2 regions of the Micromonospora sp. NPDC048898 genome follow, and region 1 is predicted to be linked to the other one. Evidence: predicted binding sites of a transcription regulator. Region 1 holds the regulator's gene; the other holds the start of a gene.
What was found. Region 1 encodes HspR, which represses chaperone genes until heat shock. Its sites were predicted from a motif close to TTGAGTNNNNNNNACTCAA; they were not measured.

Region 1 (11,530 bases):
TGCTCGGCCAGCTCTCCGGGCTGCGCGAGCAGGCCGCCGGTCTGCTCACCGAGCAGATCGCCATCACGGCCGGCTCGCCGTACGTCAACCGGAAGCTCGCCGACACCAAGGCGCGTACCCGCACCAGCGCCTCCATCGTGGCGGTGCTGCGCGAAGGCGAAGTGATCGTCTCGCCACTCCCCTCCTTCCGCTTCGCGGCCGGCGATGTGGTGGTCGTCGTCGGGACCCGCAGGGGTCTCGACGGCGTGTCCGCCATCCTCGCCGACAGTGACCCGGACGGCTGAGGCGGATGCACGATTTCAAGACGCTGCTCATCGAAGTCGGTGCGCTGCTGCTGCTGCTCGGTGTCCTCGGCCGGCTCAGCCGCCGGGTAGGCCTCTCACCCATCCCTCTCTACCTGCTGGCCGGGCTCGCGTTCGGGCACGGCGGGTTGCTTCCGCTCGCCGCCAGCGAGGAGTTCTTCGCCGTTGGCGCCGAGATCGGCGTCATCCTGCTGCTGGTGATGCTCGGCCTGGAATACTCGGCCAACGAGTTGGTCGGCAACCTCCGCTCGGCGGCCCCGGCCGGGTTGATCGACGGCGTGCTCAACGCGCTACCCGGCGCGGGGTTCGCCCTGCTGCTCGGCTGGGACTGGGTCGCCGCCCTGGTGCTCGGCGGCATCACCTGGGTCTCCTCCTCCGGGGTGATCGCCAAGGTTCTCGCCGACCTGGGCCGGCTCGGTAACCGGGAGACCCCGGTGATCCTCTCGGTCCTGGTGATCGAGGACCTGGCGATGGCGCTCTACCTGCCGTTGGTCACGGCCGTGCTGCTCGGCAGCGGCCTGCTCGGCGGTGGCATCGCGCTCACCATCGCGGTGGGTACGGTGCTGATCGTGCTTGTGGTCGCCATCCGGTACGGCCACCTGATCTCCTCCGCGCTGTCGGCGAAGGACCCGGAGGCGCTGCTGCTCGGCGTCCTCGGTCTGACGGTGCTGGTCGCGGGTATCGCGGCGAAGCTCCAGGTGTCGGCGGCGGTCGGCGCGTTCCTGGTCGGCATCGCGCTCTCCGGTCCGGTGGCGCACCACGCGACCGAGTTGCTCTCCCCGCTGCGGGACCTGTTCGCCGCCGTGTTCTTCGTCTTCTTCGGCCTGGTCACCGACCCACGGGACATTCCGCCGGTGCTGCTGCCGGCGCTCGCGTTGGCCGTGGTCACGATGGCGACGAAGACGCTCACCGGTTACCTCGCGGCCCGCCGGGTCGGCATCGCGGAACCCGGTCGGTGGCGGGCCGGCCTGGCACTCGTACCCCGGGGTGAGTTCTCCATCGTCATCGCCGGGCTCGCGGTGGCCGCCGGGAGCGTCGAGCCGCGGTTGGCGGCGCTGGCCGCGACGTACGTCCTGATCACCGTGGTGACCGGGCCGATCCTCGCCCGGCTGCCGGACTTCCCGTGGTTCAAACGGTGGCTGCGTAACCGCGCGGCGGCCCAACGGCGGGAGCGGACCCCGGTCGTCGACGCAGTGCAGTGAGCCCCACCTGAACGCGGCGGCCGCGTGGGTCGCACCCTCGCGGAGGTAGAAGCGATGCACTGGACCCGCCCATGCCAACGGTTGCGGAATTGCTCCTCGCGGCTACTACCGCAGCACCCGACGGCGGGTTACCGTTTCGCCCCAGCAGCCAAGGTCCGTAGGCAGCGTTGCCAAACGCGGGCGAGAGCGTGGAAGGTTGGCCGGTGAGCGTGCAGGAGTCGACGTTCCGCGGCTTCGCCAACCCCGTCGATCCGAGTCCGGCGGAGTTGCGAGCTTGGGCGTACAAGCCTGATTCGGTGCCGTTGGCTTCGATGCCACCGGACTGGGACCTGTTGGTCTCCGGCGACCGACTGGTGCTGACACTCTTCGAGTTGGCAATGGACCCGACCTGTCCGGCCCGGCGTTTCGCCCTGCACTGCCTCTACATCTACGCGGCCGACGGCATCCGGACGAACTTCCGCGCCCACCCCAAGCGCCGCTTCCGCAAGCTCGTCGAGCAGGCCGAGCGGGACGGCGACGAGCTGATGAGGATCTGGGCGCACAACGGGCGGGTGCTGCTGGCCCGACCGGATCTCTTCGTCTACCGGGACTGGTGCGAGGGCGGCCTGGTCCGCGAAAACCGCCGCCTCGGCTGAACTGCGCCCCGCGCCGCGTCCCGGCCCGCACTCGGTACTACGAACGGGCCGGGACCCCCGCCTTGGCGTCACCCGCGTCCCGGCCCGCACTCGGTACTACGAACGGGCCGGGACCCCCGCCTTGGCGTCACCCGCGTCCCGGCCCGCACTCGGTACTACGAACGGGCCGGGACCCCCCGTGGGTCCCGGCCCGCACGTCGGTTGCCGGTCAGTCCTGCTTGCGTTCGGGTTCGGGTCGATTCTTGTCGTCGCCCCGCTCGGCGAACCGGCCTCCGACGACCCGGTCCCGATAGGTCCCCTCGGTTACCTTGTCGAACTTCTTGCGGACGGTTTCGGCCAGGCTTTCCAGCCGGTCCTCCGTCTGCTCGGCCACCTTCTTCGCCGGTTCCGCCATCGCTCCCCCTCGCCATGTCGGCAGGCCCGAAATAGCCGATTGGACCCGTATTCACAGGCTAACCGAAACGGCCCGGACCGCGCCGGGGAATCCGGCGCGGTCCGGGCCGAGGAGACGGATCCGGGTGCGTTGTCAGGTCAACGATCGGGAGTACGGCGGGGTCGCCACACCACGAGCGCGGTGGACGTGCGGTTGGTCGGCACCAGGTCCCGTCCGGGGAAGCGGGCGAGTGATTCCAGCTCGGCCACCCGCCGGTACGCGGCATCCAGCTCCGCCTCCAGTCGGGCCACCCGCTGCTGCGCCTGCTCCAGCAGCCGCTCCAGCCCGATGATCCGCTTGACGCCGGCCAGGTTGATCCCGTCGTCCTGACTGAGCCGCTGCACCTCGCGCAGCAGCACCACGTCGCGGACGCTGTACCGGCGCCCGCCACCAGCGGCTCGGCCAGGCTGCACCAGCCCCAGTCGGTCGTACTGGCGCAGGGTCTGTGGATGCATCCCCGCCATCCGCGCCGCAACCGAGATCATCAGCACCTTGGCCTCGTAGGCAGGGTCACCCGAACCGAGGAACTCGCCCGACATGCCGCTCACCTCCGCGTCCCTTCCACCGGACTAACTGACCCGACGCAACCGCGCGTCGAGATGTTCCCGGGCCGCCGGCGGGCTCTGCTCGGCGAACGCCTCCAGCGAGGCGCGCGCCTCGTCGGACAACCCGGCCGGCACCACCACGTCCAAGGTGACAAGCAGGTCGCCGGCCTGTCCGTCGCGGCGGACCACACCCTTGCCGCGGGCGCGCAGCACCCGCCCGCTCGGCGTCCCCGGCGGAACCCGCAGGGTCACCGCGCCGTCGAGCGTGGGCACCCGCAGGTCCGTGCCGAGCACGGCTTCCGCGAAGGTGACCGGCACGCTCAGCGTCAGGTCGTCACCGGTACGCCCGAACAGCTCGTCCGGTCGAACCTTGACGTGCACGAACAGGTCGCCGGCCGGACCGCCGCGCTCGCCCGGCTCACCGCGCCCGGTCAGCCGGATGCGCTGGCCGTCGGCAACACCGGCCGGGAAGCGCACGTTCATGGTGCGGGTCTTGGTGACACCGCCGCTGCCGTGGCACTCGGGGCACTTCTCCTCGACCACGGTGCCGACGCCCTGGCAGTTGCGGCACGGCTCGGAGAAGCTGAACGAGCCCTGGTTGCGGGTGGTCACGCCGGCACCGTGGCAGACCGGGCAGGTACGCGGCTGGGTGCCGGGCTTGGCCCCGTTGCCGTGGCAGGTGTCGCAGACCCCGGGCGCGCGCAGCGTCAGGGGCAGCGTCACCCCGCGAACCGCGTCGCCGAAGTCCAGTGCCACCTCGGTCTCCACGTCCCGGCCGCGGGCCGGACCGCGCGGCGCCGCCTGCCCACCGCCCTGACCACCGGTGAAGATCGAACTGAACAGGTCCTGGAAGCCGGTGCCTCCGAAGCGGCGGTCGCCGCCCCCGCCGCCGAACATGTCGGAGACGTCGAACGGCATGCCGCCCGGCTGACCCTCGCCACGGGCGTTACGCCGGAACGCGCCCGAGCCGAACAGCGAGCGCATCTCGTCGTACTCGCGGCGGCGGCCGGAGTCCGACAGCACGTTGTACGCCTCGGACGCGGCCTTGAACCGCTCCTCGGCCTTGGCGTCGCCCGGGTTGTGGTCCGGGTGCGACTCACGGGCCACCTTGCGGTACGCCTTCTTGATGTCGTCCGCGGAGGCGGCCTTGTCCACGCCGAGCACGGCGTAGAAGTCCTTCTCGATCCAGTCCTTGGAACTCACCGGTCCACCCCCTTTCGGCAGTCGCGGCCCGGCCGTCCCGCCCACCGTCGCGCGGTGGGCGGGACGGCCCGGTCACTGTCTCGCACTATTCCGGGTCCGCGACCGCGACCAGCGCGGGACGCAGCAGCCGCTCACCGAGCTGGTAGCCGCGCCGCATCACCTGGACGCAGGTCGGCTCGCTGACCTCGGCCGAGGTCTGGTGCGCGACCGCCTCGTGGCGGGTCGGGTCGAACGCGTCGCCCTGCTCGCCGAAGGCGTTCAGGCCGAACTTGCCCAGTGCGGTGGTGAGTTGTTCCGCCACCGTGCCGAACGGTCCGACCAGGTCGCCGTGTTCCCGAGCCCGGTCCAGGTCGTCGAGGATCGGCAGCAGCGCGGCCAGCACCGAGCCGGTCGCCTGCTCCTGCACCAGGTTGCGGTCGCGGTCGACCCGCTTGCGGTAGTTGGCGTACTCCGCCGACACCCGCTGCAGGTCCCTGGTCCGCTCGTCCAACTCGGCCCGGAGTGCCTCCAGCTCGGCGCCGAGCGACGTGCCCGTGCCAGCGCCGTCGACCGGCTGTGCCGGGGCGTCCACCACCGGTGGACCGGTTGGCTCCGGTCCGTCGGTGGAGTTGACCTCGACCTCGATCTCGTCGACCACGACCTCGGCGTCCTCGACCAGACCCTCGGCCGGCACACCGGTCTCCGCGTCGGCGGCGGTGCCCTCCGGCTCCGCCGTGTCGACGAGCTTGCGCTTGTTGCGGATGACGACCCGCTCCCCGTCGCCGGTGGTCGGCTCCGTGGGCGCGGAGCCACCCGGCGTCGACCCGGTGTCGCCCGGGTCGGCGGCTCGTGGCTTCTGCGTCATGCGGCTACCTCATCCCCTTCGCCGTGGATACGTGTCGGAGGCCGACTGTCACTTCTTGCCGTCCTCGTCCACGATCTCCGCGTCGACCACGTCGTCGGCCGCACCGGCCTGCGCACCTGTCGCACCGGTCGCGCCGGCCGCACCCGGGCCGGGCTCGCCACCCGGCTGCTGACCCTGCTCGGCCTGCTGGGAGTAGAGCAGCGAACCAGCCTCCTGGGAGACCTTCGCCAGCTTCTCGTGGGCGGACTTGATCTTCTCGATGTCCTGACCGCCGAGGGCGCCGCGCAGCTCGCCGAGCGCCTCGTTGAGCTGCTCCCGGTTTTCACCGGGCAGCTTGTCGCCGCTCTCGGCGAGGAACTTCTCGGTCTGCCACTGCAGCGCCTCGGCCACGTTGCGAGCCTCGGCGTCGTCGCGACGGCGCTTGTCCTCCTCCGCGTGCTCCTCGGCGTCCCGGCGCATCCGCTCGATGTCGTCCTTCGGCAGCGAGGAGCCGCCGGTGATCGTCATCTTCTGTTCCTTGCCGGTGCCCAGGTCCTTGGCGTGCACGTTGACGATGCCGTTGGCGTCGATGTCGAAGGCGACCTCGATCTGCGGCACACCGCGCGGCGCCGGCGGGAGGCCGGTCAGCTCGAAGGTGCCGAGCTTCTTGTTGTAGGCCGCGATCTCCCGCTCACCCTGGAACACCTGGATCAGCACCGACGGCTGGTTGTCGTCCGCCGTGGTGAAGACCTCGGAGCGCTTGGTCGGGATGGTGGTGTTGCGCTCGATCAGCTTGGTGAAGATGCCGCCCTTGGTCTCGATGCCCAGGCTCAGCGGGGTCACGTCGAGCAGCAGGACGTCCTTGACCTCACCCTTGAGCACACCGGCCTGGAGGGCGGCGCCGACGGCGACGACCTCGTCCGGGTTGACGCCCTTGTTGGGGTCGCGACCGGTGAGCTGCTTGACCAGGTCGGTCACGGCGGGCATCCGGGTCGAACCGCCGACCAGGATGACGTGCTCGACGTCGGAGATCTTGATCCCGGCGTCCTTCACGGCCTGCTCGAACGGGCCCTTGCAGCGGTCCAGCAGGTCCTGCGTCATCCGCTGGAACTCGGCGCGGCTCAGCGTCACGTCGAGGTGCAGCGGGCCGGCCGCGCCGGCGGTGATGTACGGCAGGTTGATGTTGGAGGTGGTGGCGGCGGACAGCTCGATCTTGGCCTTCTCGGCGGCCTCACGGAGGCGCTGGAGGGCCATCTTGTCCTGACCGAGGTCGATGCCGTGCTCACCACGGAACGTCTTGACCAGGTGGTCGATGATCCGCTGGTCCCAGTCATCGCCACCGAGGTGGTTGTCACCACTCGTCGACTTGACCTCGATGACGCCCTCGGCCAGCTCCAGCAGCGACACGTCGAAGGTGCCGCCGCCGAGGTCGAAGACCAGGACGGTCTGCTCCTTGGAGCCCTTGTCCAGCCCGTACGCCAGGGCAGCCGCGGTCGGCTCGTTGACGATCCGCAGCACGTTGAAGCCGGCGATCTCACCGGCCTCCTTGGTGGCCTGGCGCTGGCTGTCGTTGAAGTAGGCCGGGACGGTGATCACCGCGTCGGTGATCTGCTCGCCCAGGTACGCCTCCGCGTCCCGCTTGAGCTTCATCAGCGTCCGGGCCGAGATCTCCTGCGGGGTGTACTTCTTGCCGTCGATGTCGACGGACCAGTTCGTGCCGACCTCGCGCTTGACCGACCGGATCGTCCGGTCCGGGTTGGTCACCGCCTGGCGCTTGGCGACCTCGCCGACGAGCACCTCGCCGTTGCGGGCGAACGCGACGATCGACGGGGTCGTCCGCGACCCCTCAGCGTTGGCGATGACTGTGGGTTCACCGCCCTCGAGAACGCTGACGCAGGAGTTCGTCGTGCCGAGGTCGATACCGACCGCACGTGCCATCTTCGCTTCCTCACTTCGTAAGGTTGTGCAGGTGACGGGCATCGCCCGCGGCTGCTTGGCGAGCACCGCCCGCAGCGGGCCCCACCACAAGTTGAGTGAACTTGACTCAATAGTGCCACGCGTTGGCGAATCGTCAAGTCGGGTTGAGTCACCCCGACGCAACTCAGCCATTCCTACCGTCCGGTTGTCTTCCCTTGCATCGGTCGGGCACGCTTTAGCGGTGACGACGCACGGCGATTCCGCCACCCGTTCCGGCGCGCCCGCCGTCGCAGCCCGCACCGGCCCGCCGGACGCCGCGGAGGAGCCGCCCGCCACCACCGGGGACGACAGCCTCCCCGGCGCCCTGTCGGGTCTCCGGGAGGCGATAGGTGCGACCCGGTTTCCTCTCGCACTGCCCTCCGCCGGCTCCGCCCGGCACACCGCCGCCGCCCTCACCGACCAGCTCGACGACTACCTGCTGCCCCGGCTCGCCCGGCTGGACGCCCCGCTGCTCGTGGTGGTCGGCGGCTCCACCGGCGCGGGCAAGTCGACACTTGTCAACAGCCTGGTCAAGGCCCGGGTCAGCGCCGCCGGCGTGCTCCGGCCGACCACCCGCTCCCCGGTGCTGGTGTGCAACCCGTCCGACGCGGCGTGGTTTCGGCAGGGTGACCTGCTGCCCGGGCTGACCCGCACCACCGAGCCGAGCGACGATCCGCGCGCCCTGCACCTCGTCACCGCGCCCGCCCTGCCCGCCGGGCTGGCCTTCCTCGACGCACCCGACATCGACTCGGTGGTCGACGCCAACCGGGCGCTCGCCACCCAACTGCTCGCCGCAGCCGACCTCTGGCTGTTCGTCACCACCGCCGCCCGGTACGCCGACGCGGTGCCGTGGGAGCTGCTGCGCAGCGCCCGGGCGCGTGGCGCGGTGATCGCCATGGTGCTGGACCGAGTGCCCGCCGAGGCCACCGACGAGATCGCCGCGCACCTGGCCGAGATGCTCGCCGAACAGGATCTCGGCCGGGCGCCGCTGTTCGTGTTGCCGGAGACCTGGGTCGACGGTCAGGGGCTACTGCCCGAGGGCGTGACCGCGGCGCTGGCCGACTGGTTCGCCCGACTGGCCGGCGACGCGGAAGCCCGCTCGGCCGTGGTCCGCCAGACCCTGGACGGTGCGCTGGCCGCGCTCCACCCCGCCGTCGAGGAGCTGGCCACCGCCGCCGACGCGCAGGTCACCGCCGCCGCCGAGCTGGACGAACGGGTCCGGGCCGCGTACCGGGGTGCCGAACGCACAGTCGAGCAGGGGCTCCAGGACGGCCGACTACTCCGGGGCGAGGTGCTCGCCCGCTGGCAGGAGTTCGTCGGCACCGGGGAGTTCTTCCGCACCCTGGAGGCCCGGATCGGTCGCCTCCGCGACCGGGTCGTCGCCGCTGTCACCGGTCGCCCGGCGCCCGCCGTCGAGCTGCGCAACGCCATCGAGTCGCAGCTGGTCACGCTGCTGCGCGGGGTGTCCTCGGAGGCCGCCGAATCCGCGTACACGGCGTGGAAGGCGCACCCGGCGGGCTCCGGGCTGATCGATCCGGCGCTCGCCCACCCGAGCGACGACCTCCCGGAGCGCGCCGAACGCATGGTCCGGGACTGGCAGCGCGGGGTGTTGGAGCTGGTCCGGGTCGAGGGCGGCGACAAGCGGTTCGTGGCCCGCACCGCCGCGTACGCGGTCAACGCCACCGGGTTGGCCGTCATGATCGCCGTCTTCGCCTCCACCGCGTTCATCCCGACCGGGCTGGAGCTGGCCACCGGGGCGGGCACCACCGTCGCCGCGCAGGCGGTGCTCCAGGCGATCTTCGGGGACCAGGCGGTGCGTACCCTCGCTGCCAAGGCCCGCACCGACCTGCTGGCCCGGGTGCGGACGCTGCTCGACGCGGAGGCCGACCGGTTCCTCGGCCGCACCGCCGACGCCCGCCCCGCCGCGGACGCCGGCGACGGGCTGCGCCGGGCCGCCGGTCGGGTCGAGCTGGCCCGGCACCGCAGCGGCCTGACCGCGGGCGGCGACACCCAGCCGTCGGGCCACGAGGAGGCTTCCCGGTGACGAACATCACCGGTCGGGTACGCGAGGCGTTCCGCGGTGACCAGCGGGTCGACGCCGACGCGCTGGTCGCCCGGCTGGACGCGGTACGCCGCTTCCTGACCGCCGTGGACGGCCTGCTGCCCGACGCCGAGCTGGTGCCCGCGCACACCCTGGTCGAGCGGGCCGGCACCCGGCTGGCGCTGTCCCGGGACCACACGGTGGTCGCGTTGGCCGGCGCCACCGGCAGTGGCAAGTCCAGCCTCTTCAACGCGTTGGCCCAGTTGGCGCTCTCGCCGGTCGGGGTGCGCCGGCCGACCACCGGGGTCACCCACGCCTGCGTGTGGGGGCCGTTGGAGGGCGCCACCCGTCTGCTCGACTGGATCGGCGTGCTGCCCCGACACCGCTTCGTGCGGGAGAGCGCCCTGGACGGGGACGACGAGACGGCACTGCACGGGCTGATCCTGCTCGACCTGCCCGACTTCGACTCGGTGCAGCGATCCCACCGCCTGGAGGTGGACCGGCTCCTCGGCCTGGTCGACCAGGTGGTCTGGGTCGTCGACCCACAGAAGTACGCCGACCGGGTCATCCACGACAGCTACCTGCGCGAGTTCCACAGGCATCGGGACGTCACGCTCGTCGTGCTCAACCAGGCCGACCGGCTGCCCCCGGCCGAGGTGCCGCGGGTCCTGGACGATCTGCGCCGACTGCTCGACACGGACGGGCTGACCGGTGTGCCGCTGCTGGCGACCACCGCCATCGACCCGCCCGGGATGGTGGGGCTGCGCGGCGCGCTGGAGCGTACGGTCGCCGAGCGGCAGGCCGCGCTGCGCCGGCTCGCGGGTGACGTCGACACGGTCGTCGCCGGGTTGGACGAGCTGGTTGGCTCGGCCCGCCCGGCGGGTGGCCCGGACGGCTCGGCGCTCGACGGGCTCAACCGGGCGTTGGCCGGAGCGGCCGGCGTGCCCGCGGTCACCGAGGCGGTGGAGCAGGCGTACCGGCATCGGGCCGGCGCGGCCACCGGCTGGCCCGTGGTCCGGGGCTGGCGGCGGTTGCGACCCGACCCGCTGCGTCGGCTGCATCTGCCCGGCCCGACCGGCGACCGGGTCGACCCGGCGGAGAGTCTGGTCGCGGCCACCTCCGTCCCGGAGCCATCGGCCGCCCAACGTTCGGCGCTCGGTCTCGCGATCCGCGCGGTGGCCGACCGGGCCGCCGCCGACCTGCCCGCCGCCTGGCCCGGTGCGGTGACCTCGGCCGCCCGGTCCCGCCTGGGCGACCTGCCGGACGCACTGGACCGCACGATCGCCGGCACCGACCTCGGCCTGGGCCGTCGGCCGCTGTGGTGGCGGCTCGTCGGCGGCGTGCAGTGGCTGGTCACCCTCGCCGCGGTGGTCGGGCTCGGCTGGTTGCTTCTCGGGTACGCGCTGCGCGCACTCGGCCTGCCCGCGCTGGACAACCCGATGGTCGGTCAGGTGCCGCTGCCCACCCTGCTGCTGCTCGGCGGCCTGCTGGCCGGGCTGCTGGTGGCGGCGCTGACCCGGCCGGTGGTGCGGTGGGCCGCCCGGCGCGCTCGGGCCCGCGCCGAGCAGCGGCTGACCGCGAAGGTGGCCCTGGTCGGCGAGGAGTACGTGCTGGCACCGGTACGGACCGTGCTCGACTCGTACGCGCAGGCACGCGACGCGCTGCGGGAAGCCGCCCGCCGCTGACGCCCCGCGCGGCTCGCTACCGCTCTGCATCGGCTCCGGGCGGCGTAGGGTCGGAGCATGGCCACGCCTGAGACCCCCTACGACGCGGTGCTGCACGCCGCACGCGACGTGACCAAGCTGGAGTCCGCCCTCGACGCCGAGATGCTCGGCAGCGCGCTGCTGGGCAGTGTCTACGCCATCGCGGAAACCGACCGCGACACCGCCGTACGGGAGTTCGTCACCGGGTTCCTCGCCGCCACCGCGCGCCGCCGGATCGCGGCGGCCACCACCATCCGACAGGTCTTCGCCGCGCTCGTCCCGGACGCCGAGGGCACCGAGCGGGTCCGTCCGGGCACCCAGGCGCCCGCCTGGTCCGGGCAGCTCGGCCGGGTGCACCTCACCGGCACCTGGGCGTACGGCGACGTGTACGGCGACCAGACCTCCTACCTCGCCACCTTCGCGTACGACGACGCCTCCGGTGGCGGCGAGCACGCGCTGGTCGCCCTGGTGGACCACAACATCGGGATCACCAAGGACATCTTCGTCGGTGGGCCGGCGGAACGGATCCTGGACCAGGTCCGACAGATGTGCGCCGACGACGAGTTGACCTGGTTCCGTACCGAGAATCCGGCCCGGCTCCGGGGCGAGGTGGCCCGCCACCTCGCGGTGACCGACGACCTCAGCGAGTTGCCCGGCGAGGGTTCCCTGGCGACCGACCGGGCGCTT
Region 2 (11,530 bases), on a different contig from region 1:
CAGCAGCTCGACCGTCCCGAGTGCCTTGACCTGGGTCGGTGGGACCGGGTCCACCCACCGCATCAGCTCACGCAGTTTGTCCTTGGGTTGGGTCAGTTTGGCGAAGCCGGCGCCGGCGAAGACGGCGGCGAGCAGGATCTGGATGATCCAGAGCACCAGGTTCACGGGGTTCCTCCGGGGGACCGCCTCGCGGCGGAGAGGCAGTTGGGGGTTCACGCGGGACAGTAGCCCCCTTTCCGCGTACCGAAGGACCCCCGCCGTCTCCGATGACGGCGGGGGTCCTTTGGGGTTGCGGCGTCAGACCGTGAAGAGCGCCGGACCGTCCAGCGTCTCGACCTCGGCCGGACGCAGCGCCAGGGCGAGCACGTCGGCCACGTCGGCCAGGGTGTGCACGGTCAGCGCCTCGCGCACCTCGGTCGGCAGGTCGTCCAGGTCGGGCTCGTTGCGAGCCGGGATGATCACCTCGGTGAGGCCGGCCCGGTGTGCGGCGAGCAGCTTCTGCTTCACCCCACCGATCGGCAGCACCCGACCGGAGAGCGTCACCTCGCCGGTCATCCCGAACTCGGGGCGGACCGGGCGGCCGGTGACCAGCGACGCCAGGGCCGTGACCATGGTGATGCCGGCGCTCGGGCCGTCCTTGGGCACCGCGCCCGCCGGGACGTGCAGGTGGATCCGCCGTCCCGCCAGGGCGTTCGGGTCGATGCCGAGCCGGCGCCCGTTGGAGCGCAGGTACGACAGCGCGATGTGCGCCGACTCCTTCATCACGTCGCCGAGCTGGCCGGTCAGGGTCAGCCCCGGCTCGCCCTCCATGCTCGTCGCCTCGATGAAGAGCACGTCCCCACCGGCACCGGTGACGGCGAGGCCGGTCGCCACACCGGGCACCGCCGTGCGCTCGGCCGACTCCGGGGTGAACTTCGGTCGGCCCAGGTAGCCGGTGAGGTTGTCGGTGTCGACGCGTACCGGGGTCGGGTCGGTCGCCAGCGTCACCGCCACCTTGCGCAGGATCTTGGCCAGGGCACGCTCGAGCTGCCGGACACCGGCCTCCCGGGTGTACTCCCCCGCGATCAGCGCGAGCGCCTCGTCGGCGACGCCGACCTCGTCGGCGGTCAGCCCGGCCCGGTCCCGCTGCCGGGGCAGCAGGTGGTCGCGGGCGATGGCGACCTTCTCGTCCTCGGTGTACCCGTCCAGGGTGACCAGCTCCATCCGGTCCAGCAGCGGGCCGGGGATGGACTCCACCACGTTGGCGGTGGCCAGGAACAGCACGTCGGACAGGTCCAGGTCGACCTCCAGGTAGTGGTCCCGGAAGGTGTGGTTCTGCGCCGGGTCGAGCACCTCCAGCAGGGCGGCGGCCGGGTCGCCGGCGTAGCCGGCGGAGACCTTGTCCACCTCGTCGAGGAGCACGACCGGGTTCATCGAGCCGGCCTCGCGCAGCGCGCGGACGATCCGGCCGGGCAGCGCACCCACGTAGGTGCGCCGGTGACCGCGGATCTCCGCCTCGTCGCGGACGCCGCCGAGCGAGACCCGGACGAAGTTGCGTCCGAGTGCCCGCGCCACGGACTCGCCGAGGCTGGTCTTGCCCACTCCGGGCGGACCGGCGAGGGCGAGCACCGCGCCCGAGCCGCGACCGCCGACGACGCCGAGGTTGCGCTCGGCCCGCCGGTTGCGCACGGCCAGGTACTCCAGGATGCGGTCCTTCACGTCGGCCAGGCCGGCGTGGTCGGCGTCGAGCACCGCCCGGGCCGCGGCCAGGTCGGTGTTGTCCTCGGTACGCGTGCCCCACGGCATCTCCAGCACCGTGTCGAGCCAGGTGCGGATCCAGCCCGCCTCCGGTGAGGCGTCACTGGCCCGCTCCAGCTTGCCGACCTCGCGCATGGCCGCCTCGCGGACCTTCTCCGGCAGCTCGGCGGACTCGACGCGGGAGCGGTAGTCGGCGGAGCCGTCCGGCTCGTCCTCGCCCAGCTCCTTGCGGATCGCGGCGAGCTGCTGACGGAGCAGGAACTCCCGCTGGGACTTCTCCAGCCCCTCCCGGACGTCACTGTTGATCTGCTCGGTGACCTCCTGCTCGGCCAGGTAGTCCTTCACCCAGCCGACAAGCAACTCCAACCGGGCGGTGACGTCCGCCGCGGCGAGCAGTTCGTTCTTCTGCTCCAGGGTCAACCAGGGTGCGTAACCGGCCGAGTCGGCCAGCTCGGACAGGTCGGTCATCCGCTCCACCGCGTCGATGACCTGCCAGGCGCCCCGCTGCTGGAGCACGGAGGTCACCAGGGCGCGGTACTCGCGGGCGAGTTCCCGGGCGCGGCCGGCGGGAGCGGGTTCGTCGAGTTCGGTCGCCTCGACCCAGAGTGCGGCGCCGGGGCCGGGCACGCCGGAGCCGATCCGGGCCCGGGACAGGCCGCGGATGACGGCGGCGGGCTCACCCTCGGGCAGCCGGCCGACCTTCTCGATGGTGGCGACGACGCCGACCGGGCCGTACTCGCCGTCGATGCGCGGCACGGCCAGCAGCTTGCGGTCGCCGGTCGCCCGCGCCGCGTCGATCGCGGCCTGGGTGGTGGGGTCGAGGGTCACCGGGATGACCATGCCGGGCAGCAGCACGGCGTCGGTCAGGGGAAGTACCGGAAGAGTTGCCATCGAACACCTGCTATCGCGTTGAGTTGAGCGTGTCTCACTCAAGTAACAAAGCGTTCCCCTTGTTCCGGCTTGTGACCCAGGCCACTCCGACGAAGGGATCTCCCCCACTCCCTTGCTGCGGGCCGACGCCGAGGGGTTCCTGCCGAAGACCAGCGAACCGAAACAACTGCTGCGGGCGATCGCCGCCGGCCGCAAGACCGTCGACAGCGCCGAAGAAACTGCACGTCTCGGAACGGACGGTGAAACGGTTGACGGCCGCGTTGCCGCGCCGGCTGCGGGTGTCCAACCGGGCCGAGGCGGCCGCCCTGGCCGGGCACACCGGCCTCCTCGACGATTGCGACCCCCACCGATTCGCGGTTTTTCTCGGTAACGAACGCAATCACGACGCGCCGAATGGGACGCATATTGTTGCGGATTACCGGGCTGATAGGTCAGACTTTGAACACATCCCGCCGCACACAGGGAGTAATCGGCAATGGCGAGAAAAGTAATCACGGTCCTGACCGACGACCTGGACGGCGGCAAGGCCGACCGGACGGTCGAGTTCAGTCTCGACGGCGTGGCCTACACGATCGACGTCTCGGACGAAAATGCCGGCGTCTTGCGCAAGACGCTTGATCCGTACATCAATGCGGGTCGGCGGATCGGGCGCGGCCCGGTGGAGAGCGCCCGATCGATCCGGAGGCCGGGGCGACCCACCGGTGCCGGAATGGATCGGGAGCAGAACCGGGCCATCCGGGAATGGGCCGTCAAGAACGGCTACAAAATTTCCGAGCGGGGCCGGATCCCGGTTGAGGTCGTCGAGGCGTACAAGGCGCGCTGACGCGCGGGTTGCCGACAGGGTTGCGCCGGACACGGCGAGGCCCCGCCGGATTGTCTCGGCACGACATGACGGTGGCCGGTCACCCAGGGTTTGTCGCCCCGGGTGACCGGCCGCCGTCGGTCGTGCTGGGTCAGTTGACGTCGATGCGTACCGAGTCGAACGCGGGGGTCTGGTTGGCCCGCTCCATCATCGGCAGCCGGTGTGAACCGTCACCGGCCCAGACGGAGCACTGCGCGGTGCCCGACTCCGGCAGGCCCGGAATCTGGATCGTCACCTCGTCGGGCTGGGCACCACCGCGGCCGTCCTCGGTCGCGACGAAGAAGGCGGGCACCTCCTGCGGCTCCGGCGGGGCGGTCAGACTGTCCAGCATCCGACACGCGGTATGGAAGTGGCCCCGGACCAGGCCCTGGGCGTTGAGCAGCGAACTCTCCACGTAGTAGCCACCCTGACCGGCGGCCAGGAAGCGGTCGCGGACCAGGTTGCGCGTGCTCACCCGCAGGGTGAACGCCTGGTTGCGGCCGATCTGCTCGGGGAACTGGGTGATCAACAAAGACGGGTTGTTCGCGGCGGCGCCGACCTCACCGAACTCGGTGCTGACGCAGCGGTTGCCAATCTGGAAACCGTCGTGCGGCTGGAGTCGGCTCTCGTCGCAGTCGTTGGCCAGCACGCCGAGCCCGGCGCCGGGGGCATTGCCACCGCCGTTGTTGTTGCCGCCGCCGTTGTTACCACCGTTGTTGCCGCCACCGTTGTTGTTGCCGCCGCCGCTATTCCCGCCGCCGTTGTTGCCGCCCGTGTTGCCGGTCGGCTGCACCTGGCAGTCGGCGAGCTGCGCCAGGCCCTGCGGCCGAGGCCCGACCCGGTCGATAGCGGTCGTGATCCGGTCCAGCACCGCGCGCCGTTTGCCGGCCAGCGGCTGCAGGATCGCGTTGCGGATGAAGGCCTCACCCTTGTTCCCCTCGGCGGCCAACCGGCGGTCCGCCTCGGCGATCTGGGCCTGCAACTGGGCGAGACTGCGATCCACCTCGGCCCGTGCCTGGGCCGGCACCTGCGGCAGCTTCGCCGCCACGTCCGGACAGGCGATGGCCGTGCCGGTGCCCACCGTGCCGTCCTTGCCGTCCTCACACTCGGGGACCGACTGCTGCCCGTCACCCCAGTGGTTACGCACCCAGCGGCCGTTCTGCCAGGTCCGGCTGGTCGAGGCGCCGCCAGCCGGCGCGGTCGAACCGGGACTCGGCTCCACGCACTGCCCAGCAACCGGACGGGGCTTATTTGTCCGCCGGTCCTGGGCCGACGAAATCTGGGTCACGGCGACGACTCCGCCGAAGACCACGAGCGTGCCGACAACGGCCAGCAGACGCTTGCTCCGCGCGTTGCCGGATGACCGGCGCGCCCGTGTGGACCTGCGCATCGAATTGCTCTCCTTCTCGATCCGGTAGTGGATTCCTGCCCTCGGCGGACCGACGGATGTGAGATCGCACGCCACGGTGGTGAGCACCGCGACCTACCCGGTAATGCGTCGATGGCCGACGATGCCCTTTCCGCACCGTCTCCCGCGCCCGTGGACGCGGTTGGGGAGATCCTGTTCATTCGCGCAGGAGTACGGGCCGGTGACCGGGAAGGTTCAACCGTCGCGAAGGAAATTGCCGGGACCGGAGGCGGAGCCGATCCGGGGCAGGAATCAGCAGGTGGAACGGGCGCCGGTCAGTCGGCGCAGAGGTGGTCGAAGGCGAATCCGCCGACGAGTTCGTGGCGGCGCCGACTCAGCGCGGCGATCCGCGCCGTCAGTTCGGCACGCGGCAGCAGGTCCGTGCCGGCGTCCGCCCGCAGCCGCTCCCCCACCGCGACGGTGGCGAGATCCTCGGCCAGTCGGGCCGCGTCGATGCCGCACGAGAAACGCTGCTCGGTCACCGAGACCTCCTCGACGAGGCAGGCGTCGGGGCGGACCTGCACCCAACTCCACCCCTGCGCCGGCCCGTCGGCCCAGCGCACGTGCAGCCCGCGCACGATCGGGTCGGCCACCCGGCCCGCCACGTACGCCTCGACCGCCGCCGCCCTGGTCAGCGCGCCGAGGTCGTTGACCGGCCCGGTACGGCCGTCCGGCAGCCGACCGAGGATGTCCCGGAAACCCACCGGGGCCGGGTCGTCGCCACCGGCGGTCACCCCGGCGGCGCCGGCCGCCCAGGCGCGCGCGTCGATCACGTACTCCACGAGGCGCCGGCCGTGCTCGGCGGCGCGCAACGTCGAGGATCCGATCCGCAGCACGGGCAGCCCGACGGCCGCGCTCACCGCGTCCGTGAGCCGTTCGAGCCGCTGCTGCGCGGAGCCGGCGGACGCCACCGGGCCGATCTCCACGGCGACGACCGCTCGGCCGGTGTCGGCGGCGCAGACAACGAAGTCGAAGCTGGCACGGCTGGCCGAACTCCACTGACTGCCGGTGACCCCGGGCGGGCGACCCTGGACCAGGTCGCTGAGCCGGCGGGCCGGATGGACCCGGAGGCCGGCGCGGCTGAGCGTCGTCTCGCGCCCACCGTCGGCGGGCAGCGCCCGCAGCCAGCCGCGGTCGTCGCTGCCGATGCTCGTCATCTGCCTGATCCATCCGCCGGTCGGTCGAGCCGGGCCGAGTCTAGGTGGTCGATCATCGGACACCGACTTCAGATGTGACCGGGATCACAGGCGAGTGACGTTCCAGGGGCGGCCGGCGGGTGTATCCAGCGACCGCCGGTACCGGACCGGCCGGAGGTGACCATGTCGCGTCAGCAGTTCGGCTTCCTCGCCGGGTTTCTCGCCGTGGCGCTCTGGGCACTCGCCGGCGTCGGCGTGACAGCCGTCGCCGTGCTCGCCGGCCTGCTCGGCTGGCTGGTGGTCCGGGTGCTCGACGGAGACCTCTCCGTGACCGGCCTCGGCGACCGCCGCACCGAGCCACGGCGACGCCGATGACCGGCCGCCCGTCCGACGCCGCGGACGTCGCGCGGATCGCGGTCCAGGCCGCCGGCCTGGTGCCGGGCGTCTCCGTCGTCCGTCCGGCGGCGGTCCGCCTCGACGACCGGTCCGTCGGACTCGACCTGCACCTGATCACCTGGTACGGACACAGCGTGCCCGCCATCGCCGAGGCGGTCCGGGCGGTGGTCGCCGACCGGGTGGGCGTCACCACCGGCCTCAGCGTGGCGGCGGTGACGGTCACCGTGGACGACCTGCTCGTCCCGGGCGTGGACGTCTCCGCGACCCCCGCGACCGTCGCACCCGGGGGCCGCTGAGATGCGCACCGCCAACCGGGTCGCCTCGCTGCTGCTGGCCACCGCCCTGCTCGTCGGCGGGGCCCTGGCAGCCGTCCAGGCACTCCTGCTCGCCCTGGACCGACCGGTGCCGCTGGACACCACCGGCTGGTTCGACGCCCTGCGCGGCACCCGGTGGCGTGACCCGACGGTCCGGGCGGTGGCCGGCGGCACCGTCCTGCTGGGCCTGGTCATCCTGGTCGCCCAACTGCGCCCCTGGACACCGGTGCGGTTGCGCACCGACGACCACGACGGCTGGCACCTGCACCGTCGCAGTGTGGAGCGGCGGCTGGCCGACGCGGCCAGCGCGGTGCCGGGCGTACGCCGCGCCCGGGTCCGCGTTCGACGCCGTGGCGGCCAGTGGCGCCCCCGGGTGCGCGCGACAGGTGACCCGGCGGCCCGGGCGGAGATCGAGTACGCCGTGCACCAGGAACTGCACCGCCTCACCGCGCCCCGCCCCGGACGCATCGACATCCGGCTACAGCCCCGTCGGCGCCCGGCATGACCAACGCCGGCCACCGCCTCCTGTGGACGATCGTCGCGCTGCTGCTGGTGGCGGGCGGCGCGGCGGCGCTGGCGGCCGGCAACGGCACCCTGCCCGGCGCTGATCCACAGGCGGTGTTGCTCAGCGCCGGGCTGCTGGACCGGTGGCGGACGGCCACACCGTGGAGCACCCTGGCCGCGGCGGTCGGCGGGGCACTACTCGCCCTGGCCGGGCAGCGTCTCCTGGCCCGGGAGGTGCGGCGCCCCGCCGGTACGCTGCGCGGCACCCTGAGCCACCCCGGGCGACGACCGGGTCGCACCCGGCTGGCCACCGACGTCCTCACCGACGCGCTGGTCCGCGACCTGACCACCAACCCCGAGGTACGCCGAGCCCGCGTGGTGCTCACCGGCGAACCGCCGCACCCCGACGTGTGGATCCGGGTGGACCTGACGGCCGACGCGGCGACCGCCGGTGTACGCGAACACGTCCGCGCCGCGGTCCGCCGGTTCGCGGCGACGACCGACTGCCAGCCGGCACACCTCGACGTGACCGCCCACATCGAGCCAGGCCGACCCTGACCCGCGCCGGGCCGACGGCGGCGTACCGTGCGCCCTGCTCTCCGGCCGGCACCTCACCTGGTACGGCCCGTCCCTGGCCGAGGCGCCCGCGCTCCTGGCCGAGCAGCTGTCCCGGCCGGTGCGGGGCGACTGACGCGGGCGGCACCGGCGGGTCAGTTGCCGACGTCGGATCGGCGCGCGGCCACGACGCTGGCCCCGATGGAGAGCACCAGGGTCAGCACCACCACCGCCAGGGTCGACCAGACCGGCAGCTTGCCCACCGGCGTCTCGGCCAGGATGAGCTTCAGCCCGGCGAAGGCGAGCAGCAGCGCCAGCCCGTAGCGCAGGTAGCCGAACTGTCGCAGCAGGCCGGCGAGGCAGAAGTAGAGGCTGCGCAACCCCAGTACGGCGAACGCGGTCGCCGTCCAGACCAGGAAGGTGTTGGTGGTGATGGCGAGGATCGCCGCCACCGAGTCGATGGCGAAGACCACGTCGGTGGCCTCGATGGCGACGAGTGCCACCAACAGCAGGGTGGCCACCCGCCGGCCGGAGACCCGGGCGGTGAACCGGTCGCCGTGGTAGCGGGCGTCGGTGGGCACCAGCTTTCGGAACAGCCGGACCACGACGTTGCGTTCCGGGTCGACGTCCGGCTTTCCGCGTACGGCCAGCCGCCAGCCGGTCCAGACCAGGAACGCGCCCAGCACGAACCCGGCCCAGGTGAGCCGGTCCAGCAGCTCGGCGCCGGCGAAGATGAACAGCAGGCGGAAGACGAGCGCCCCGACGACACCCCAGAACAGCACCTTGTGTTGATAGCCCGACGGCACCTGGAAGTAGCCGAAGAGCAGGGCGAAGACGAACACGTTGTCCACCGAGAGCGCCTTCTCCAACAGGTAGCCGGAGAAGTACGCGATGGCCGGATCGCCGCCGAGGCCCCACCACAGGACCAACCCGAACAGCAGGCCCGCGCCGACCCAGACGGCGCTCCACAGCAGCGCCTCGCGCAGCCCGATGACGTGGTTGTCCCGGTGCAGGAGCACGTCCACGGCGAGCAGTACGGCGATCACCGCGCCCACAGCCGCCCAGGCCCACAGCGGCACCGCGACCGTCGCCTCAGCCACCGACGCCCTCCGCATCGACCGCCCGCCACCTACCCCACGGGCCGCTTCCGAGCCTAAGCGAGCGCCCCCGCCCGCACCCGGGCTCCGCGGAAGTCGGTCCCCGCCCGCCGATCTTGCACTTTCCGCCGCCACAAAAGGCGTCGATCAGGTGGATATCGGCGACCGGAAAGTGCAAGATCGACGCAGGGTTGGGGGTGGGGTGGTGGGTCTGCCGGACATTGGTGGGGGGTGATCCGGCAGGATCGAGGGTGACCGGACACATCAATCGACACGGCAGGAGATCCCCGCATGAACCAGGCAGCAGGCGCCCGATCCGGCAAGCCCGAGGTGGGTCCGATCGAGGGTGCGCCGCCGGCCGACCTCGTGATCGAGGACATCACCGTGGGCGAGGGGCCGCAGGCCGAGCCGGGCCAGTTGGCCAGCGTGCACTACGTCGGCGTGTCGCACTCCACCGGTGCCGAGTTCGACTCGTCCTGGAACCGGGGCGAGGCGTTCGAGTTTCCGCTCGGCGGCGGTCAGGTCATCGCCGGCTGGGACCGGGGCGTCGTCGGCATGCGCGTCGGCGGCCGTCGCCGTCTCACCATCCCGCCACACCTGGGGTACGGCGACCGCGGTGCGGGTGGCGTCATCAAGCCGGGCGAGACGCTCGTCTTCGTCGTCGACCTGATCGACGTGCGCTGACCGACCCTCGGGGGGTCGTCGACGCGCGCCGGCGGCCCCCGGAGCGGCCCTCGAACAGCGACGGCGGTTCAGTCAGGGTCGTCGGCACGCGCTGGCAGCAGCCCGTGAACAGCGACAGGGCTCAGAGATCGCCAGCGCGCGCCGGCAACGGCCCTCGAACAGCGACAGGGGCTCGTGGTCAGGCGGCCAGTTGCAGGTTGGCCGGCTCGACCGCCGGGCGACCGGCGGCGTCGACGACCCGGGCCGGCTCCAGGATCGGCATCACCCGGTGCAGGCCGGTGGCGCGCAGCACCCGGGCCACGACCGGGCTCGGGTCGACCAGGACCAGCTCACCACCACACGCCCGGACCCGCAGGTGCGCGGCGAGCAGCGTGCGGACACCGGCGGCGGAGAGCAGCCGCAACTCGGACAGCTCCACCTGGATCACCGGACGGGCCGGCACGGACCACAGCGCGGACCGGAACGCGGCCACCGTGGCGATGTCGACCTCACCGGCCACCCGCACGAGGACCACCTGGTCACCCACGCTGACCTGCACGTCGATCCGTTCTCCCATGCCGAGAAATCTAGCCTCCCCCACCGACAGTTTCGGCCTGCGCGGGAGTGATTCCGGGTACGCCCAGGGTCTTACCCCGAGGTGCCCCTCGTCCCCCTCGGGGTAGAGGCCGGGGCCCGGCTCCGCACCGTGCCCCCGACCGCCGGGCCGTGCGTTGATCGACTCCAGCTTCAGGAAACCGGGGCATCCGCAGCGGCGGAACACCGCGACACCACGGATACCCTGTCGATCATGGGTGGCGGTCGGCGCCGGCGGTGGAGAATGGGCCGATGCTGCTCCCTCGGCCCCGGCCGCCACGGTTGATCCGGCCCGTCCGCGAGCCGGCCACGGTGCCTCCGCCGCTGTCCGGGGCCTGGGCTCCGACGGACCGCCGACTCGACCGAGTCGAGGTACTGCCCCTCCCCGACGGCGCCGTCGGCCCGGAGGACGTGCTCGTCGACGAGGCTGGCCGGGTGGTCAGTGGCGACGAGGACGGCCGGCTCTGGTGCTGGCCTGTCGACGCGCCGGTCGGCACCCGCCCCCGACTGCTGGCCGAGACCGGTGGCCGACCGCTCGGCATCGAGGTGGACGCGTCGGGTGAGGCTCTCATCGTCTGCGACGCGTACCGCGGGTTGCTGCGGGTGACACCCGACGGCGCGGTACGCGACCTGACCGGGACCGCGCCCCTGGTGCACCTGGCCAACAACGCGACGGTGGCGCGCGACGGCACCATCTACTTCACCGACTCCTCCGACCGGTTCCCGGTCTCGCACTGGAAGCGGGACCTGCTGGAGCACCGACCCAACGGTCGGGTGCTGGCCCATCATCCGGGCAGTGGCCGCACCGACGTGGTGGCCGACGGGCTGTACTTCCCCAACGGGATCGCGCTGACCCCGGACGAGTCGGCGCTGATGCTCGTGGAGACCAGCACCCACCGCCTGCTCCGCGTCGAACTGGGCGGTGGCGTCCGGGTGCTCGCCGACCTGCCCGCGTACCCGGACAATCTCTGCGCCGTCGGCGACGGGACGTACTGGATCGCGTTGCCCAGCCCGCGGGTGCCGATCGCCGAGCGGCTGCTGCCGCACCCGCGACTGCGTCAGATCGCCGCGTTGCTGCCCGACGCGTTGCAACCGCAGCCGCGCCGCTACGGGCTGGTCGCGCTCGTCGACGGCGCGGGCGCGGTCCGCCGGACGCTGCACGGTCCGACCGGGCACTACCGAATGATCACCGGGGTACGCCAGCACGGCGAGCACCTCTGGTTGGGCAGCCTGGTCGGGCCTGGGGTGGCCCGCGTACCCCTGGGTTGACCGCCGGGGCCGACCCGACGTGGTGGCGGGCCGACCCCGGGGTGTCGGTGCCGGTGTCTCAGCGGCCGCTGACCGAGGGCGCCGGGGCGGGCGAACCGCCGGCCACCGCGCCCGGGTGCGCCGGG

Region 2: the regulator HspR is predicted to act here: its motif matches at 2,652-2,670, upstream of lon (endopeptidase La).

The regions. Positions count from the first base shown of each region.
Region 1 covers NZ_JBICUF010000004.1:416,254-427,783, forward strand. Annotated here, with positions in the region: gene ACGFIQ_RS14980 (TrkA C-terminal domain-containing protein) at 1-284, shown strand, start outside; gene ACGFIQ_RS14985 (cation:proton antiporter) at 290-1,504, shown strand; gene ACGFIQ_RS14990 (hypothetical protein) at 1,708-2,139, shown strand; gene ACGFIQ_RS14995 (hypothetical protein) at 2,348-2,533, opposite strand; gene ACGFIQ_RS15000 (heat shock protein transcriptional repressor HspR) at 2,671-3,111, opposite strand; gene dnaJ (molecular chaperone DnaJ) at 3,142-4,320, opposite strand; gene grpE (nucleotide exchange factor GrpE) at 4,406-5,164, opposite strand; gene dnaK (molecular chaperone DnaK) at 5,213-7,081, opposite strand; gene ACGFIQ_RS15020 (ABC transporter) at 7,302-9,143, shown strand; gene ACGFIQ_RS15025 (GTPase) at 9,140-10,825, shown strand; gene ACGFIQ_RS15030 (hypothetical protein) at 10,883-11,530, shown strand, end outside.
Region 2 covers NZ_JBICUF010000021.1:5,153-16,682, forward strand. Annotated here, with positions in the region: gene ACGFIQ_RS32615 (DoxX family protein) at 1-165, opposite strand, end outside; gene lon (endopeptidase La) at 298-2,628, opposite strand; gene ACGFIQ_RS32625 (Lsr2 family protein) at 3,104-3,451, shown strand; gene ACGFIQ_RS32630 (hypothetical protein) at 3,582-4,859, opposite strand; gene ACGFIQ_RS32635 (DUF2726 domain-containing protein) at 5,153-6,034, opposite strand; gene ACGFIQ_RS32640 (hypothetical protein) at 6,197-6,388, shown strand; gene ACGFIQ_RS32645 (Asp23/Gls24 family envelope stress response protein) at 6,385-6,705, shown strand; gene ACGFIQ_RS32650 (DUF6286 domain-containing protein) at 6,707-7,228, shown strand; gene ACGFIQ_RS32655 (hypothetical protein) at 7,225-7,785, shown strand; partial or broken gene ACGFIQ_RS32660 (cobalamin-binding protein) at 7,805-7,918, shown strand; gene ACGFIQ_RS32665 (TerC/Alx family metal homeostasis membrane protein) at 7,938-8,882, opposite strand; gene ACGFIQ_RS32670 (FKBP-type peptidyl-prolyl cis-trans isomerase) at 9,171-9,563, shown strand; gene ACGFIQ_RS32675 (STAS domain-containing protein) at 9,742-10,119, opposite strand; gene ACGFIQ_RS32680 (SMP-30/gluconolactonase/LRE family protein) at 10,389-11,405, shown strand; gene ACGFIQ_RS32685 (Ig-like domain-containing protein) at 11,464-11,530, opposite strand, start outside.